DNA from 3 places in the Streptomyces sp. NPDC017202 genome. Region 1 is predicted to be linked to each of the others. Evidence: riboswitches for the same ligand, from Rfam matches in the RefSeq annotation. Region 1 holds a riboswitch; each other region holds the start of a gene.
What was found. Region 1 has a riboswitch for thiamine pyrophosphate ahead of ACH4N1_RS25335 (thiamine ABC transporter substrate binding subunit). Riboswitches for the same ligand answer to the same signal wherever they lie in the genome.
Positions count from the first base shown of each region.

Region 2: another riboswitch for thiamine pyrophosphate. It lies ahead of thiC (phosphomethylpyrimidine synthase ThiC); the one in region 1 lies ahead of ACH4N1_RS25335 (thiamine ABC transporter substrate binding subunit).
Region 3: another riboswitch for thiamine pyrophosphate. It lies ahead of thiO (glycine oxidase ThiO); the one in region 1 lies ahead of ACH4N1_RS25335 (thiamine ABC transporter substrate binding subunit).

Region 1 is NZ_JBIRNP010000015.1:41,385-47,123, forward strand. It holds gene frr (ribosome recycling factor) at 1-534, shown strand, start outside; gene ACH4N1_RS25325 (phosphatidate cytidylyltransferase) at 534-1,760, shown strand; gene rlmN (23S rRNA (adenine(2503)-C(2))-methyltransferase RlmN) at 1,868-2,974, shown strand; TPP riboswitch at 3,032-3,139, shown strand; gene ACH4N1_RS25335 (thiamine ABC transporter substrate binding subunit) at 3,240-4,301, shown strand; gene ACH4N1_RS25340 (ABC transporter permease) at 4,358-5,739, shown strand, end outside.
Region 2 is NZ_JBIRNP010000002.1:193,327-199,065, forward strand. It holds gene ACH4N1_RS05090 (VWA domain-containing protein) at 1-1,376, opposite strand, end outside; gene thiC (phosphomethylpyrimidine synthase ThiC) at 1,544-3,355, opposite strand; TPP riboswitch at 3,348-3,537, opposite strand; gene ACH4N1_RS05100 (YibE/F family protein) at 3,861-5,417, shown strand; gene ACH4N1_RS05105 (SsgA family sporulation/cell division regulator) at 5,591-5,739, opposite strand, start outside.
Region 3 is NZ_JBIRNP010000001.1:60,701-66,439, reverse strand. It holds gene pknB (Stk1 family PASTA domain-containing Ser/Thr kinase) at 1-142, opposite strand, end outside; gene ACH4N1_RS00280 (thiazole synthase) at 292-1,086, opposite strand; gene thiS (sulfur carrier protein ThiS) at 1,090-1,290, opposite strand; gene thiO (glycine oxidase ThiO) at 1,287-2,450, opposite strand; TPP riboswitch at 2,448-2,559, opposite strand; gene ACH4N1_RS00265 (hypothetical protein) at 2,612-2,962, shown strand; gene ACH4N1_RS00260 (NAD(P)/FAD-dependent oxidoreductase) at 2,995-4,236, shown strand; gene ACH4N1_RS00255 (Rv2175c family DNA-binding protein) at 4,361-4,726, shown strand; gene thiE (thiamine phosphate synthase) at 4,950-5,597, shown strand.

The DNA.
Region 1 (5,739 bases):
GCCGAGGAGAAGATGGAGAAGGCCGTCGTGGTCGCCAAGGAGGACTTCGCCGCGATCCGCACCGGCCGTGCGCACCCGGCGATGTTCAACAAGATCGTGGCCGACTACTACGGCGCGCCGACGCCGATCAACCAGCTGGCTTCGTTCTCCGTGCCGGAGCCGCGCATGGCGGTCGTGACCCCGTTCGACAAGAGCGCGCTGCGCAACATCGAGCAGGCGATCCGCGACTCGGACCTCGGCGTCAACCCGAGCAACGACGGCAACATCATCCGGGTGGTGTTCCCCGAGCTGACCGAGGAGCGCCGCCGCGACTACATCAAGGTCGCCAAGGGCAAGGGCGAGGACGCCAAGGTGTCCATCCGCGCCGTGCGCCGCAAGGCCAAGGACGCCATCGACAAGCTCGTCAAGGACGGCGAGGTCGGGGAGGACGAGGGCCGCCGTGCGGAGAAGGAACTCGACGACACCACCGCGAAGTACGTCGCGCAGGTGGACGAGCTCCTGAAGCACAAGGAAGCGGAGCTGCTCGAGGTCTGATGAACGACTCTTCCTGGGGCGCTCCGCCACGTGCCGGTTCACAGGCCGGGTACTGGGGGCCCAACGATCACGGGGCCGTCCCGCACGGACCTGTCCAGGGGGCTGCCGCGGCGGGTCCCGCGTACGATGCGCCTGAGGCGCAGCAGACTCGCCCCATGCCCATCGTCCCCGACGTACCCGCTCATGGCGGAAACCAGGATGACGACCGGGGGGCCGCTCGGCTGGGCGGCCCCTTGTTCCGAGACGAGACGTTCCGCGACGGGACGTCCCACGGCGGGACGTTCCGCGACGAGACGTCCCCCGTGGGGACGTTCCGTGACGAGACCCCGTCGGTGCTGCCCCCTGCGGCGGTGCCGCAGAATCCGGAGCCCATGCCCGACGCACCGCAGCCGGCACCCGTCCCGCAGAAGAAGAGCGCGGGCCGTGACCTGACTGCGGCCATAGGCGTCGGTGTCGGACTCGGTGCGGTGATCGTCGCGTCGCTGTTCGTGGTCAAGGCCGTGTTCGTCGGCGTGGTCGCGGTCGCCGTCGTCGTCGGCCTGTGGGAACTGACCAGCCGGCTCCAGGAGCGCAAGGGCATCAAGGCGCCGCTGGTGCCGCTCGCGGTCGGCGGCGCCGCCATGGTCGTCGCCGGGTACGTCCGGGGCGCCGAGGGCGCCTGGGTCGCCATGGCCCTGACCGCGCTGGCGGTCCTGGTCTGGCGGATGACGGAACCGCCGGAGGGCTACCTCAGGGACGTCACGGCCGGTGTCTTCGCGGCCTTCTACGTCCCGTTCCTGGCCACGTTCGTCTCCATGATGCTCACCGCGGACGACGGAGCGCGCCGCGTCCTGACGTTCCTGCTCCTGACCGTCGTCAGCGACACCGGGGCGTACGCCGTCGGCTGGCGCTTCGGCAAGCGCAAGCTCGCTCCGCGCATCAGCCCCGGCAAGACCCGCGAGGGCCTGCTCGGCGCGGTGTCCTTCGCGATGGTCGTGGGCGCGTTGTGCATGCAGTTCCTGATCGAGGACGGCGCCTGGTGGCAGGGTCTGCTGCTCGGCCTGGCGGTCGCGGCCAGCGCGACGCTCGGTGACCTCGGCGAGTCCATGATCAAGCGGGACCTCGGCATCAAGGACATGGGCACGCTGCTCCCCGGCCACGGCGGCATCATGGACCGCCTGGACTCCCTGCTGCCCACCGCACCGGTGGTGTGGCTGCTGCTGGTGCTGTTCGTGGGCTCCGGCTGAACGGTCTCCCGCCCCGCACCCGCGACGAGCCCCCGTCCCCCGAGGACGGGGGCTCCTCGCATGAGCCGACCGGGGCACCCGAGTGGATCTGCCACACTGGAAGGGTTATGCCTGCACCCGGAGAACTCACTTTCGTCGCCCCCCGCGGAGCCAAGAAGCCGCCGCGGCATCTTGCCGACCTCTCGCCCGCCGAGCGGAAGGAGGCGGTGGCGGGGATCGGTGAGAAGCCGTTCCGTGCGAAACAGCTGTCCCAGCACTACTTCGCGCGGTTCGCGCACGATCCGGCCGAGTGGACCGACATCCCCGCCGGCGCCCGCGAGAAGCTGCGCGAGGCGCTGCTGCCCGAGCTGATGACGGTCGTACGGCATCTGTCCACGGACCAGGGGACCACCCGCAAGACGCTGTGGCGGCTGTTCGACGGCACGCTCGTGGAGTCGGTGCTGATGCGGTACCCGGACCGGGTCACCATGTGCATCAGTTCGCAGGCCGGCTGCGGGATGAACTGCCCCTTCTGCGCGACCGGGCAGGCCGGGCTGGACCGGAACCTGTCCACCGCCGAGATCGTCCACCAGATCGTGGACGGGATGCGGGCGCTGCGCGACGGGGAGGTCCCCGGAGGGCCGGCCCGGCTGTCCAACATCGTGTTCATGGGCATGGGCGAGCCGCTCGCCAACTACAAGCGGGTCGTCGGCGCGATCCGTGCGCTCACCGACCCCGCGCCCGACGGGCTGGGGCTCTCGCAGCGCGGGATCACCGTGTCGACGGTCGGGCTGGTGCCGGCCATCAACCGGTTCTCCGACGAGGGCTTCAAGTGCCGGCTCGCGATCTCGCTGCACGCCCCCGACGACGAGCTGCGCGACACCCTCGTCCCCGTGAACACGCGGTGGAAGGTGCGCGAGGTGCTCGACGCCGGGTTCGAGTACGCCGAGAAGTCCGGACGCCGGCTGTCCATCGAGTACGCGCTGATCCGCGACATCAACGACCAGGCCTGGCGGGGCGACCGGCTCGGGCGCATGCTCAAGGGCCGGCCCGTGCACGTCAACCTGATCCCGCTGAACCCGACGCCGGGCTCCAAGTGGACCGCCTCCCGGCCCGAGGACGAGAAGGCGTTCGTCGAGGCCATCGCGGCGCACGGGGTACCCGTCACCGTCCGGGACACCCGTGGTCAGGAGATCGACGGGGCGTGTGGTCAGCTCGCCGCCACCGAGCGGTAGTCTGGCCGACGTCAGCACTGTCCTGTTTTCGGACAGTACGACGAACCAGACATCTTCATATTCCGACAGGGGAGCGCCACAGCGCTGAGAGTGCGGCAACCGGGCCGCAGACCCTCTGAACCTCGCCCAGGTCATTCTGGGTAGGAAGTTCGGTCATCACTCGAGCTGTTGCGCCCTGCCCGGGAACCCCTCGCGGGCCCCCGGGCAGGGCCGCGTCTCTTCCTGGTCACCTCCAGGAGGAATACCAGTGCACACCAGGACGCTCATGGCCGCGGCCGTCGGCCTCGGCCTCGTCATGCTGTCCGCCTGCGGATCGTCGGACGACGGCGGATCCGCGCAGAGCGGGAGCAAGACCGTCACCCTCGTCAGCCACGACTCGTGGGCCGTCTCCAAGAGCGTGCTCGCCGACTTCGAGAAGCAGTCCGGCTACCGGGTGAAGGTCCTCAAGGACGGCGACGCCGGGCAGGCCGTCAACAAGGCGATCCTCACCAAGGACAACCCCCAGGGCGACGTCTTCTTCGGCGTCGACAACACCCTGCTCTCCCGCGCGCTCGACAACGGCCTCTTCCAGTCGTACGAGGCGCAGGGGCTCGACCAGGTCGACGGCCGGTACCAGTTGGACGCCGGCAAGCACCGGGTCACGCCCGTCGACCACGGCGACATCTGTGTCAACTACGACAAGAAGTACTTCGCCGACCACAAGCTGGCGCCGCCCGCCGGCTTCGACGACCTGGCGAAGCCGGCGTACAAGAACCTCCTCGTCACCGAGAACGCCTCCACCTCCTCCCCGGGCCTCGGTTTCCTGCTGGGCACCGCGGCGAAGTACGGCGACGAGGGCTGGCCGGACTACTGGAAGAAGCTCAAGGCCAACGGCGTGAAGGTCGTCGACGGCTGGGAGCAGGCCTACAACGAGGAGTTCTCCGGGTCGGCCGGCGGCAGGAAGGCCGGGGCGGACCGGCCGCTCGTCGTCTCCTACGCCTCCTCGCCGCCCGCCGAGGTGATCTACGGCGACCCGAAGCCGACGACCGCGCCGACCGGTGTCGCGACCGGCACCTGCTTCCGGCAGATCGAGTTCGCCGGACTGCTGAGCAACGCGAAGAACGGCCAGGGCGGCAAGGCGCTGATCGACTTCCTGATCTCGAAGGAGTTCCAGGAGGACATGCCGCTCAACATGTTCGTCTACCCGGTGGCGAAGGGCGCGGCCGTGCCCGCCGAGTTCACCGAGTACGGCCCGGCCGCCGAGGATCCCGAGACGATGGACCCGGCGAAGATCGCCGCGGACCGCGACCAGTGGGTCAAGTCGTGGACCTCGCTCGTACTGAAGTAGGGCGGCGAGCGGCCGTCCGCCGCCGGCGCACCGGGAGCGCGGCGCGGCTCGGGCTCATGGCCCTGCCCGTCGCGTTCTTCGGGCTGTTCTTCGCCTACCCGGTCGCCGCGATCACCGCGCGGGGACTGCACTCCGCCGGCGGCTGGCACTTCGGGCGCCTGTTCGACGTGCTCGGGCAGCCGGACATCCGGCACGTCCTGTGGTTCACCACCTGGCAGGCGCTCGCCTCCACCGCGCTGACCCTGCTGATCGCGCTGCCCGCCGCCTACGTCTTCGCCCGGTTCTCCTTCCCCGGCAAGCAGGTCCTGCGGGCCGTCGTGACCGTCCCGTTCGTCCTGCCGACCGTCGTCGTCGGCACGGCGTTCCTGGCGCTGGTCGGGCGCGGCGGTCTCCTCGACGACCTGTGGGGCGTACGGCTGGACACCACCGTGTGGGCGATCCTGCTGGCCCACGTCTTCTTCAACTACGCCGTGGTCGTACGGACGGTCGGCGGGCTGTGGGCGCAGCTCGACCCGCGGCAGGAGGAGGCCGCGCGCGTGCTGGGCGCCTCGCCGCTGCGGGCCTGGCGGCAGGTCACCCTGCCGGCCCTCGCGCCGGCCGTGGCCGCCGCCGCGCTCATGGTGTTCCTCTTCACCTTCACCTCCTTCGGTGTGGTGCAGATCCTCGGCGGGCCGACGTTCTCCACGCTGGAGGTCGAGATCTACCGGCAGACCTCGGAGATCTTCGACCTGTCGACGGCCGCCGTCCTCACGATCGTCCAGTTCGGCGCCGTCGGCGCCGTCCTCGCCGTGCACGCCTGGACCGTACGACGGCGGGAGGGCGCGCTGCGGCTCGTGGACGCGGCGGGGACGGCACGGCGACCGCGCGGGGTGGGGCAGTGGGCGCTGCTCGCCGGGGTGCTCGGCACGGTCGCGCTGCTGCTCGTGCTGCCGCCGGCCGTGCTGGTGCAGCGCTCCCTCGACGCTCCCGACTTCGCCTACTACCGGGCGCTGACCAGTGACGACGGCAATGTGTTCCTGGTGCCGCCGATCGAGGCGGTCGGGAACTCGCTGGAGTACGCCCTCGCCGCCACCGCGATCGCGGTGACGATCGGCGCTCTGGCGGCGGCGGCCCTGACCCGGCGGGACGCCGGGCGCCTGGTCCGCGGGTTCGACGCGCTGCTGATGCTGCCGCTGGGGGTCTCCGCGGTGACCGTCGGCTTCGGGTTCCTGATCGCGCTCGACGAACCCCCGCTGGACCTGCGGGCCACCTGGATCCTGGTACCGCTCGCGCAGGCGCTGGTCGGCGTGCCCTTCGTCGTGCGGACCATGCTGCCGGTGCTGCGGGCCGTGGACGAGCGGCTGCGGGAGGCCGCGGCCGTCCTCGGGGCGTCACCGTGGCGGGTGTGGCGGGAGGTGGACCTGCCGATGGTGCGCCGGGCGCTGCTGGTCGCGTCCGG
Region 2 (5,739 bases), on a different contig from region 1:
CGGTCGGGCAGCGTGTCGAACCGCTCGAGGACGCCGTAGTGGGAGCGGCCGAGTCCGACGAACTGCCAGAAGATCGGCTCTTCCGCCGCGGCCCGCAGTTCCTTCTCGATCGCGGCGTCGCGGTGGACGCCTCCGTCGGAGAAGAACAGCACCAGCGTCGGGGCTGCCGCCGGATTCGCCCGGACGAAGTCTCTGACCTGGGCGATGACCTTCTGTTCCTCGTTCTGGATGCCGACCGAGCGCATGTCGACCTGGCCCGGTTGCAGCCCCTTCTGCGGCTTCTTGCTCCGCCGGAACAGGCTGATCTCCCCCACCCGCACATGCAGCCGCAGCCACTCGGGAAGTTCCCCCAGGCGCAGATCCGGCAGCCGGGCCGGGTTCGAGGCGAACGTCCAGGCCTGCATCTCGCCGTCGTCGTCGAGCTGTGCCGCCACCGCGGCCATGCGCTCGACCACGTCCGCCACCACACCGCGGGAGTACAGGAACGACATGGACCCCGATGCGTCGAGCACCAGAACGACCCGCGCGCTGACCCCGGCCGCACCACGCTTGCTCAGGCTGACGGCCACCTGTTGCTTGCGCAGGGACAGCCGCTTGCGCATCTCGACGGGAAGGCGTTCCTCCCCTTTGGTCAGCCGGGCGCCCCCGGAGGACGACGCGGACACGGCGGTGGAGGGAGCCGGAGCGGGAGGCGGTGACGTGGGCACGACCGGAGAGGGCCGAGGCGCGGCCGACGGAGGCGGGGGCGGGGGCGGGGGCGGGGGCGACATGGGCACGACGGGTGGAGGCGGCGGAGGCGTGCGTACGGACGGCACCCCGGGGCCGGCTGCCGTAGCGGCGGGCTCCTCATCGACGCTGATCCCGAAATCGGTGGCCAGGCCCGCGAGCCCGGAGGCATACCCCTGCCCGACCGCACGGAACTTCCAGCGCCCCTCCCTCAGGTACAGCTCACCGCCGATGAACGCGGTCTCGGTCTCCCCCCGCATGTCGAACCGCGCCAGCTCCGCCGGGCCCCCGACGTCGAGCAGCCTGAGCGTCAGACCGGCCACCTGACCGAAGGTGCCGCCGTCGGCGGACGCGCACAGTTCCACACGGGCGACGGCACTCTCCAGCGAACGCAGGTCCACCTCGACCGTGTCGGTGGTGACACCGTCGGCGCTCCGCTTCCCCAGATGCCGCACGGCGCCGGAGGCGTGCCGCGGCTGGTTGTAGAAGACGAAGTCCGCGTCGTCACGCACCTTGCCGGCGACCGTCAGCAGGAGGGCCGACACGTCCACGTCCGGTCCGCCGCCCTGTTCGGACCAGCTGATCTCGACGCGTACGGACGGCACATCGACCGGCAGATTGGCGCCCTTGCTCATGGATTGCGCTGTCATGACACCAGTCTGCCGAGCCACACGCCAGAAGTACCTCCCCAACGGAAACCAACGGCCGCCCACCCGCGTCCCACCCTCGCGACCACCGCCGACGCCGCCCCGGCCCTCAACACGGCGGCCCGGCTGCCGTGCCCCAACCGGCACGGCAGCGGCGCCGTTGCCTCGCGTCAGTCCGCGATCGGCAAGTACACCCGATTGCCCGCGGCCGCGAACTCCTTGGACTTCTGCGCCATACCCTCCTCGGCCTCCTCCCGACTGCCTCCGTGCTCACGACGGATGTCTTGGGAGATCTTCATCGAGCAGAACTTCGGCCCGCACATCGAGCAGAAGTGGGCCGTTTTCGCCGGTTCGGCCGGCAGGGTCTCGTCGTGGAACTCCCGTGCGGTGTCCGGGTCGAGAGCCAGGTTGAACTGGTCCTCCCACCGGAACTCGAAGCGGGCGTCGGACAGTGCGTCGTCCCATTCCTGCGCACCGGGGTGCCCCTTGGCGAGGTCGGCCGCGTGGGCGGCGATCTTGTAGGTGATGACGCCGGTCTTGACGTCGTCACGGTTGGGCAGACCCAGGTGTTCCTTGGGTGTGACGTAGCAGAGCATCGCCGTGCCCCACCAGGCGATCATCGCGGCACCGATGCCGGAGGTGATGTGGTCGTACGCCGGGGCGACGTCCGTCGTCAGCGGGCCGAGCGTATAGAACGGAGCTTCATCGCAGATCTCCTGCTGAAGGTCGATGTTCTCCTTGATCTTGTGCATCGGAACGTGTCCCGGGCCTTCGATCATGGTCTGAACATGGAAACGCTTCGCGATGCGGTTGAGTTCCCCGAGGGTGCGCAACTCAGCGAACTGGGCCTCGTCGTTGGCGTCCGCGATCGAGCCGGGCCGCAGCCCGTCGCCCAGCGAGTACGTGACGTCATAGGCCGCGAGGATCTCGCAGAGTTCCTCGAAGTTCTCGTAGAGGAAGGACTCCTTGTGGTGGGCCAGGCACCACGCGGCCATGATCGAGCCGCCACGGGAGACGATGCCGGTCTTGCGGTTCGCCGTCAGCGGGACGTACGGCAGGCGCACGCCCGCGTGGACGGTCATGTAGTCCACGCCCTGCTCGGCCTGCTCGATCACCGTGTCCTTGTAGATCTCCCAGGTCAGCTCCTCGGCCCGGCCGTCGACCTTCTCCAGCGCCTGATAGAGCGGCACCGTGCCGATGGGGACCGGCGAATTGCGGAGCACCCACTCGCGGGTGGTGTGGATGTTGCGGCCGGTGGACAGGTCCATGACCGTGTCGGCGCCCCATCGGGTGGCCCAGGTCATCTTCTCGACCTCCTCCTCGATGGAGGAGGTCACCGCCGAGTTGCCGATGTTGGCGTTGACCTTCACCAGGAACCGTTTGCCGATGATCATCGGCTCGATCTCCGGGTGATTGACGTTGGCGGGCAGCACCGCACGTCCGGCCGCGATCTCCTCGCGGACGATCTCGGGCTCCACGTTCTCCCGGATGGCCACGTACTCCATCTCCGGTGTGATCTCGCCCCGGCGTGCGTAAGCGAGTTGAGTGACCGCCTGCCCCTCCCGGCCGCGGCGCGGCAGGCGGGGCCGTCCGGGGAAGACCGCGTCGAGGTTGCGCAGTCCGCCGCGCGGCGAGGTGTGTTTGACCCCGTCGTCCTCCGGACGGACGGGGCGGCCCGCGTACTCCTCCGTGTCGCCACGGGCGATGACCCAGTTCTCCCGCAGAGGCGGCAACCCCCTGCGTACGTCCGTCTCGACGAGCGGATCGGTGTACGGGCCGGAGGTGTCGTACAGAGTGACCGACTGCCCGTTGGTGAGGTGCACCTGACGGACCGGCACGCGCAGGTCGGAGCGCTGACCCTCGACATACGCCTTGTGCCATCCGATGGACTTCCCGCCGATGGGCTTCCCGGCCTCCCCGTCGACGGAGGCCTCGTCGGAGGTCTGCGCGGAGGCAGGCGTGCGTGCATCCTTGTTGGTCATGAGACCTACTCCCTACGCCGGCATTACCCGGTAACAGGTTCAGCGGTCGACGCAGCGGCTTCCGTCTGCCGACGATTCATGTGAAACATCACTCGGTGAAGGTGACGTTCCACGTGAAACATCGCGAAGACGGAGGTCAGCGCCCTCTCAGCCCGGTGCTCCGAGCTCCCGCGTGTGCAAAGGTGCCTCCACGCTAGCGTCCTTTGTGGCGCGGTGAACAGTGGGCCTCGGTCGTTCTTGCGATGATCGGGCGGTGACCACGACACCCCAGCCTCCGTTCCCACCACCCGAACAGCCCCGCGGTCCGGGCATTCCTCCCCCCGGACACCCCGGGCGAGGGCAGGGGTACGGCCCCAGGGGCAGTTCCGTTCCCGGATCGGGCCCTCGTCCGGGTGCCGGTCCAGGTCCGGGTGCCGATCCGGGTCCCGACGGCGGTCCGGGTCCCGACGGCTGTTACGGCTTCAGCCGCGAGGGCGGACAGGGCTCCGGCGGGGGCCACGGGCACCTGCCCGGCGAGGGTGCGCACGCACCCGGGACCGGTCAGGGCGGTGCTCCCCGTGCAGGTCATGGACGCGGTGCCGGTGAGAGAAACGGAAGCGCCGGCGGGGGCGACGGACACGCCTTCCGCCCCGGCCCCGGGCGCGGTGCAGATGACGGCCAGGGCCACGGACATGGCTCCGGCGACGGGCACAGCGGTGGGCACGGTGGCCACGTCCCCGGTCCGGGTGGCGGCCACGGGCACAGCCACAGTCATGGCCCGGCCGCTCCCGTCTCCCAGCATCTGCGCAAGGTCATCGCGGCCGTCCTCATCCCCTTCGGCGTGGCCGTGCTCGCCGGTCTGGTCGTGCTGTGGCCCGGTGGTGCCCCGGCACACGAGCGCACCGGCGTCGGCTTCGACCGGCAGACGCAGCGGGCGACGGTCTCCGACGTCGAGAGCATCAGTTGCTCGTCGGCGAACGCCTCGGGCGGCACCCCCACCGGCGACACCTCCACCGCTGAAGGCTCCTCCGCGGCCCAGCAGGCGAACGGCACCTGCAAGAAGGCCACGATCCGTGTGGACACCGGCGCGGACAAGGGCCGTACTTTCACGGAGATCGTCCAGCCGGACCAGTCACGGCAGCTGCACGAGGGGCAGAAGGTCGTGGTCGCCTACGAGCCCTCCGCGCCGAAGGACCTTCAGTACTCGGTGACCGACGTGGACCGCCGCGTCCCGCTGACCGTGCTCGCCCTCATCTTCGCCGTCGCCGTCGTGGTCGTCGGGCGGCTGAAGGGCGTCATGGCGCTGGTCTCGCTGGCCATCAGCTTCATGGTGCTGAACTTCTTCGTCCTGCCCGCGATCCTGCAAGGCTCGAACCCGCTCGCGGTGGCGGTCGTGGGGGCGAGCGCCATCATGCTCATCGCCCTCTACCTGTGTCACGGTCTGTCGGCCCGCACCTCCGTGGCGGTTCTGGGCACCCTCATCTCCCTGTTGCTGATCGGCGTCCTCGGCTCCTGGTTCGTCGACTGGGCGGCGCTCACCGGCAACACGGACGACAACACCGGTCTGATCCACGGCCTGTACCCGACGATCGACATGAGCGGTCTGCTCCTCGCCGGGATCATCATCGGATCGCTCGGTGTCCTCGACGACGTGACGGTCACCCAGACGTCGGCGGTCTGGGAACTGCACGAGGCCAACCCCACGATGGGCTGGCGGGGGCTGTACCGGGCGGGCATCCGGATCGGTCGCGACCACATCGCGTCCGTGGTCAACACGCTCGTCCTGGCCTACGCCGGCGCAGCCCTGCCGCTGCTGCTGCTGTTCTCCATCGCGCAGAGCAGCGTCGGCATGGTAGCCAACAGCGAGCTGGTCGCCGAGGAGATCGTGCGCACGCTGGTCGGTTCGATCGGCCTGGTCGCGTCGGTTCCGGTGACCACGGCACTCGCCGCGCTCGTGGTGTCGGCGGACCGGTCGGGCACGGGCGCCGTCGCCGCGGCAGCTCCGGGGGCGCCGTCGGCCGGTACGGCGGGTCCGGCCGCGCAGAGCGCTCGGGGCGGCCGGGGCAGGCGCCGCAAACGCTGACGTTCCCGGGTGTGCGAAGGGGGCATCGGGCACGGCGCCCTTCGCGCACCCGGGACGTCATCCTCCTCGTGCACGCCACTTCGCCGATCGGGACGGGCCGATTGCCGGGCGCCTCGCCACCGTTCCAGCAGAAGCGTTACTTCACCGGCCTGCCACCAGCCCCTCACCAGACCTCACCCGGCGCTCTGCTCCTCCGCCAGGATCCGGTCCAAGGCCTCGTCGAGATGGGCGTCGAAGTCGGCGAACGCGCCCTCCTGCCCCAACGGCACCAGCTTGTCGGTGCGGTCGAGGAAGGCCACGAGCGGAGCCGCCGACGAGCGGA
Region 3 (5,739 bases), on a different contig from region 1:
CCTTGAGCGCGAGGACGCGGTCCAGGCGGGTGTCCACGGCCCGGTAGACCGTGGCCATCCCGCCGACCGCGATCCGCGCGTCCACGCGATAACGCCCGTCGAGCACCTGCCCGACCAGAGGGTCCTGAAGGGTCGTGTCCACGCAGGCGAGTCTACGAGCCCGCACCGGCACCCCTCACCGCTCACACCGGTATCGCAGCGGGACTGAAGCGGACCTGTGACGAGCGGCACGACCGCCGGCGGCGCCCGGCCCTCCCGGGCGCGGTGCGGGCAGGCGGGTGGGAGGCGCCGTCAGAAGGCCGGCCGTTCCGGGTCGAGGGCGGCGCGGCCCTCCCCCGGCGACGACGCCTGCGCGAAGTGACGGCGGGGAATGCGGCCCGCGAGCCGGGCCAGCCTCCCCGCCTCCACGGCCCCCCGCATCGCCCGGGCCATCAGCACCGGCTCCTGCGCCCGCGTCACCGCCGACGCCAGCATCACCCCCGCGCACCCCAGCTCCATCGCCAGCGCCACGTCCGACGCCGTACCGGCGCCCGCGTCCAGGATCACCGGCACGCGCGCGTGCTCGACGATCAGCTGGAAGTTGTGGGGGTTGCGGATGCCCAGCCCGGACCCGATCGGCGAGCCCAGCGGCATCACCGCCGCACACCCGACGTCCTCCAGCTTCCGCGCCAGCACCGGATCGTCGTTCGTGTACGGCAGCACCGTGAACCCGTCGTCGACCAGCGTCTCCGCCGCGTCCAGCAGCTCGACCGGATCGGGGAGCAGCGTCCGCTCGTCGGCGACGACCTCCAGCTTGACCAGGTCGGTCCCCAGCGCCTCCCGTGCCAGCCGTGCCGTCAGGACCGCCTCCCCGGCCGTGAAGCACCCCGCCGTGTTCGGCAGCACCCGGATGCCGAGCCGTTCCAGGACCGACAGCACGGACCCGTGCACCGAGGGGTCCACCCGCCGCATCGCGACGGTGGTCAGCTCGGTGCCGGACGCGGCCAGCGCCCGCTCCAGCACCTCCAGGCTGGGCGCGCCGCCCGTCCCCATGATCAGGCGGGACGAGTACGCCGTACCGCCGAGGACGAAGGGATCGTCGGCCATGGCTCAGCCTCCCTGGACGGCGGTGAGGACTTCCACGCGGTCTCCGTCGGAGAGGGCGGTGGCGGACCACCGCGCGCGGGGGACGACGGTCTCGTTGAGGGCGGCGGCCACCCCGGAGGACGCCGGCGTCAGGGACCGTACGACGCTGTCGAGGGCCGTGCCGGGAGCGACCTCGCGCCGCTCACCGTTCACCGAGATCTTCATGCGGTCTGCTCCGAGTGGGCGGCGGCGTGGAAGCGCCGGGGGGTGAAGGGACGGGCCTCGTCGGGGAGTTCGCCGGTGGCCAGCGCGTGCGCCAGCGCGTCCCCGGTGACCGGTGCCAGCAGTACGCCGTTGCGGTAGTGCCCGGTCGCCAGCAGCAGACCGTCCAGTCCGGTCGGCCCGAGCAGCGGCGCGTTGTCCGGCGAGCCGGGACGCAGCCCCGCGCGGGTCTCGGTGAGCGGCAGCTCGGTGATCCCGGGAACCAGCTCGTGGGCGTCCCGCAGCAGCTCGTACACGCCGCCCGCCGTCACCGTCGTGTCCCAGCCCAGCTCCTCGCTCGTCGCCCCGACGACCAGCTCGCCGTTCTCGCGCGGCACCAGGTAGACCTGGCTGCCGCGCACCACGGCCCGGACCGTCCGGGTCAGGAACGGCGCGTACCGCCGCGGCACGGTCAGCCGCAGCACCTGCCCCTTCACCGGCCGCACCGGCGGCAGCACCTTCGCCGGGACGCCCGCGAGCCGCCCGCTGAGGCTGCCCGCCGCGAGCACCACCTGCCGCGCCGCGAGCGTCGTGCCCGCGCGCGTGCGCACTCCCGCGGCGCGCCCGGCCGACACCGTCAGCCGCTCCGCCCAGTCGCGGTGGACGGCCACGCCCGTCCGCTCACAGGCGGCCACCAGCGCCCCCACCAGCCGCCGCGGATCGATCTGGTGGTCCCCGTCCACCCGCAGCCCGCCCCGTACCCCGGGCGCGAGCATGGGCTCCAGCCGCCGGCACTCCCGCCCGGACAGCCACTCCGAGGCCAGCCCCGACCGCCGTTGCAGGGCGTGGAGTTCCCGCAGGTGGGCGCGGTCGTCGGCGTCCAGCGCGACCGCGAGGGTCCCGGAACGGCGGTAGCCGAGGTCGTGACCGGTCAGTTCGGTCAGCTCGGCCGCGAAGTCCGGGTAGCGGCGGGCCGATTCCAGGTTCAGGCCGAGCAGTGTCTGTTCGCCGTAGTGCAGTTCCGAGACGGCGGCCAGCATCCCGGCCGCCACCTGCGCGGCCCCGCCGCCCGGCTCGGGATCCAGCACCGCCGTGGCGAACCCGCGCTGCGCGGCCCGCCACGCGGTGACCAGCCCGATGATGCCGCCCCCGACGACGAGGACGTCCGAATTGCCTGAGGACATGGGCGTCCAGCCCCTCCCTTCGCCGGCATGACCCGGATCAGGTTCGTACGGTCGGAGGCCGCCAGCCTCCCTCTCAGCCCGGTGCGTCCGGGCTCCCGCGAGTGCTCTAGGTTGGCCACCCTAGCCCCCCGTCCTCCGTCTCAGTAAGGGAGCCTCCCTCCGTGGCCCGTTCGCTCGACGGCCTGGTCCTGGCCCCGGTGGCCGACCAGGCCCCCGGTCAGGTCGGCACCCGCACCCGCTTCACGTACCGCGAACGCGACGGCGTCGTCTGGGCCGACTACGCGGGCGGCGACGTCGTCCGCGGGCATCTCGTGGGGACCCGGCGGGGGGACCGGCTGGACTTCCGGTACGTCCAGCTGCGGCACGACGGGACGACGTCGTCCGGGCACTGCGTGTCCACGGTCGTCGAGCTGCCCGACGGGCGGCTGCGCCTCGACGAGACCTGGGAGTGGGAGTCGCGGGCCGGCAGCGGGACCAGCGTGGTGGAGCAGATCACCGAGCGGGACGGCTGACTGACGGCACGTCAGCTGTCTAAGGTGATCGGGTGAGCGAGCAGACGCGGGAAGAAGACGGGCGGGCGGCGCGACGGGTGGTCGTCGTCGGCGCGGGGATGGCCGGGGTGCAGACCGCGGTCGCCCTGCGCGAACAGGGCTTCGACGGCACGGTGCTCGTCGTCGGCGCCGAACCCCACCAGCCCTACGACCGGCCCCCGCTGTCCAAGGCCGTCCTGCTCGGCAAGGCCGAGCACTCCGCCTTCGACGTCGACTTCGAGAGCCTCGACGTCGAACTCCGGCTCGGCAGCGAGGCCCTCGGCGTGCGCCCCGCCGACCACGAACTCGACACCGAGTCCGGGCCCGTCCCGTACGACGTCCTCGTGCTCGCCACCGGCGCCGAACCGATCCGGCTGCCCGGCGCCGAGGGCGTCCCCGGCGTCCACCTGCTGCGCACCCTGGACGACGCCGAACGGCTGCGGCCGGTGCTCGCCGCCCGTCACGACATCGTCGTCGTCGGTGCCGGCTGGATCGGCGCCGAGTTCGCCACCGCCGCACGCGAGGCCGGCTGCGCGGTCACCGTCGTCGAGGCCGCCGACCGGCCGCTGGCCGGTGCCCTGCCCGCCGACGTCGCCGCCGCGATGACCGCCTGGTACGCCGACAGCGGCGCCGAACTGCGCACCGGCACGCGCGTGCGGCGCGTCGAGCCCGGCGCGGTCCTCCTCGACGACGGGACCCGGCTGCCCGCCGATGCCGTCGTGGTCGGCATCGGCGCCCGCCCCGCCACCGCCTGGCTGACCGGCTCGGGCATCGAGCTGGGGCCGCACGGCGAGGTCGTGGCCGACGCGGGCCTGCGCACCTCCCTGCCCGACGTGTACGCGGTCGGCGACTGCGCGTCCTTCCCCTCCGGGCGGTACGGCGAGCGCCTCCTGGTCCACCACTGGGACAACGCCCTCCAGGGCCCGCGCACGGTCGCCGCGAACATCCTCGGCACCGCCGGCGGGGAGGCCCCCGCGGTCTACGACCCGGTCCCGTACTTCTGGTCGGAGCAGTTCGGCCGCTTCGTCCAGTACGTCGGGCACCACAGCGGCGCCGACACCACCCTGTGGCGCGGCGACCCCGCCGGACCGGCCTGGACGGTCTGCTGGCTGCGCGACGACCGCCTGGTCGCCCTGCTGGCGGTGGGCCGCCCGCGCGACCTCGCGCAGGGCCGCCGGCTGATCGAGTCGGGCACGCCGGTCGACCCGGAGCTGGTCGTGGACCCGCAGCGGCCGCTCAAGACGGCGACGGCCTGACCGGGGCCTTGCGGGGCGCGACCGGTGCTCCGTCCGGAGGACTCCCGCGGCGTCCGGCGGCGCCCCGTCCCCCTCAGGGGAGCCTCGGGTACCGACTGTCGGTCCGGGATGGCAGTCTTGAGGGGTGACCGAGATTGACGCAAAGATCGATGCTCTCGTCCCCGCCTGGCTCACCCTGCCCGACATCGCGGAGATGCTCGATGTCGACGTGACGCGTGTGCGGCAGCTGGTGAAGGAAGGCCAGCTCGTCGCCGTACGCCGTGGTGAGAACAGGGCGCTGCACGTCCCCGCCGCCTTCATCGACGAGGACAAGGTGACCAAGGGCCTGACCGGGACCCTGACCCTGCTGCGGGACGACGGCTTCACGGACGAAGAGATGCTGGAGTGGCTGTTCACGCCCGACCCGTCCCTGCCCGGGACCCCGGCGCAGGCACTGAGCGAGAATCGCGGCACGGAGGTGAAGCGCCGCGCCCAGGCGCTCGCCGTCTGAGCCGGAGATCCGCTCCCCGGATCCGCCGCTCTCCCCGGATCCGCTGATCGGCCGATCCACGGATCCGCCCGTTCACCGATCCACGGATCCGCCGATCCGCTCGGAGATCCGCCGCGCGGATCCGTCGTCAGAACCGCCAGGTGTGCGGCCGTGGTCCGCCGCGGCCGCACACCGCCGCCCCGGGAAAGGCCCGAGGCGCCACCACGCCCCGGGGGACCCACGCATGTCCGACACGGCCCGCTCCCAGCTCGCCGACGCCCGCCTCTACCTCTGCACGGACGCCCGCGAGCGCCAGGGCGACCTGCCGGAGTTCCTGGACGCGGTCCTCGCGGGCGGCGTCGACATCGTGCAGCTGCGCGACAAGGGCATGGAGGCGGCGCAGGAGCTGGAGCACCTCGAGGTGTTCGCCGACGCCTGCGCCCGCCACGGCAGGCTGCTCGCGGTCAACGACCGGGCGGACGTCGCCCATGCCGCCGGCTCCCAGGTGCTCCACCTCGGCCAGGGCGACCTGCCGGTCCTCGCGGCCCGCGCCCTCCTCGGCGACGGCGTGCTGATCGGCCGCTCCACGCACAGTGAGGCGGAGGCGGAGGCCGCGGCCGTCCAGGAGGGCGTCGACTACTTCTGCACGGGCCCGTGCTGGCCCACCCCGACCAAACCCGGTCGCCCGGCCCCCGGCCTCGGCCTGGTCCGCCACACGGCGGCGCTGGGCACCGGGCGTCCCTGGTTCGCGATCGGCGGCGTCGACCTCGGCAACCTCGACGAGGTGCTGGAGGCGGGCGCCCGCCGCGTCGTGGTCGTCCGGGCGATCACGGAGGCCGACGATCCCGGGGCCGCGGCGGCGGAGTTCGCCGAGCGGCTGCGCGCGGTCTGAGCAGGACGCCCGGACGCCGGCCCGTTCACCCGTCCGGCCTCCTCGCCCGTCCCCGTCCCGTCCCTCCCCGTTCCCGCCCCGTTCCCCCGCCGTCCGCCACCCTCTCCCCGGCTCGCCCCCGCCTGTCCAAGGGATGGACAAC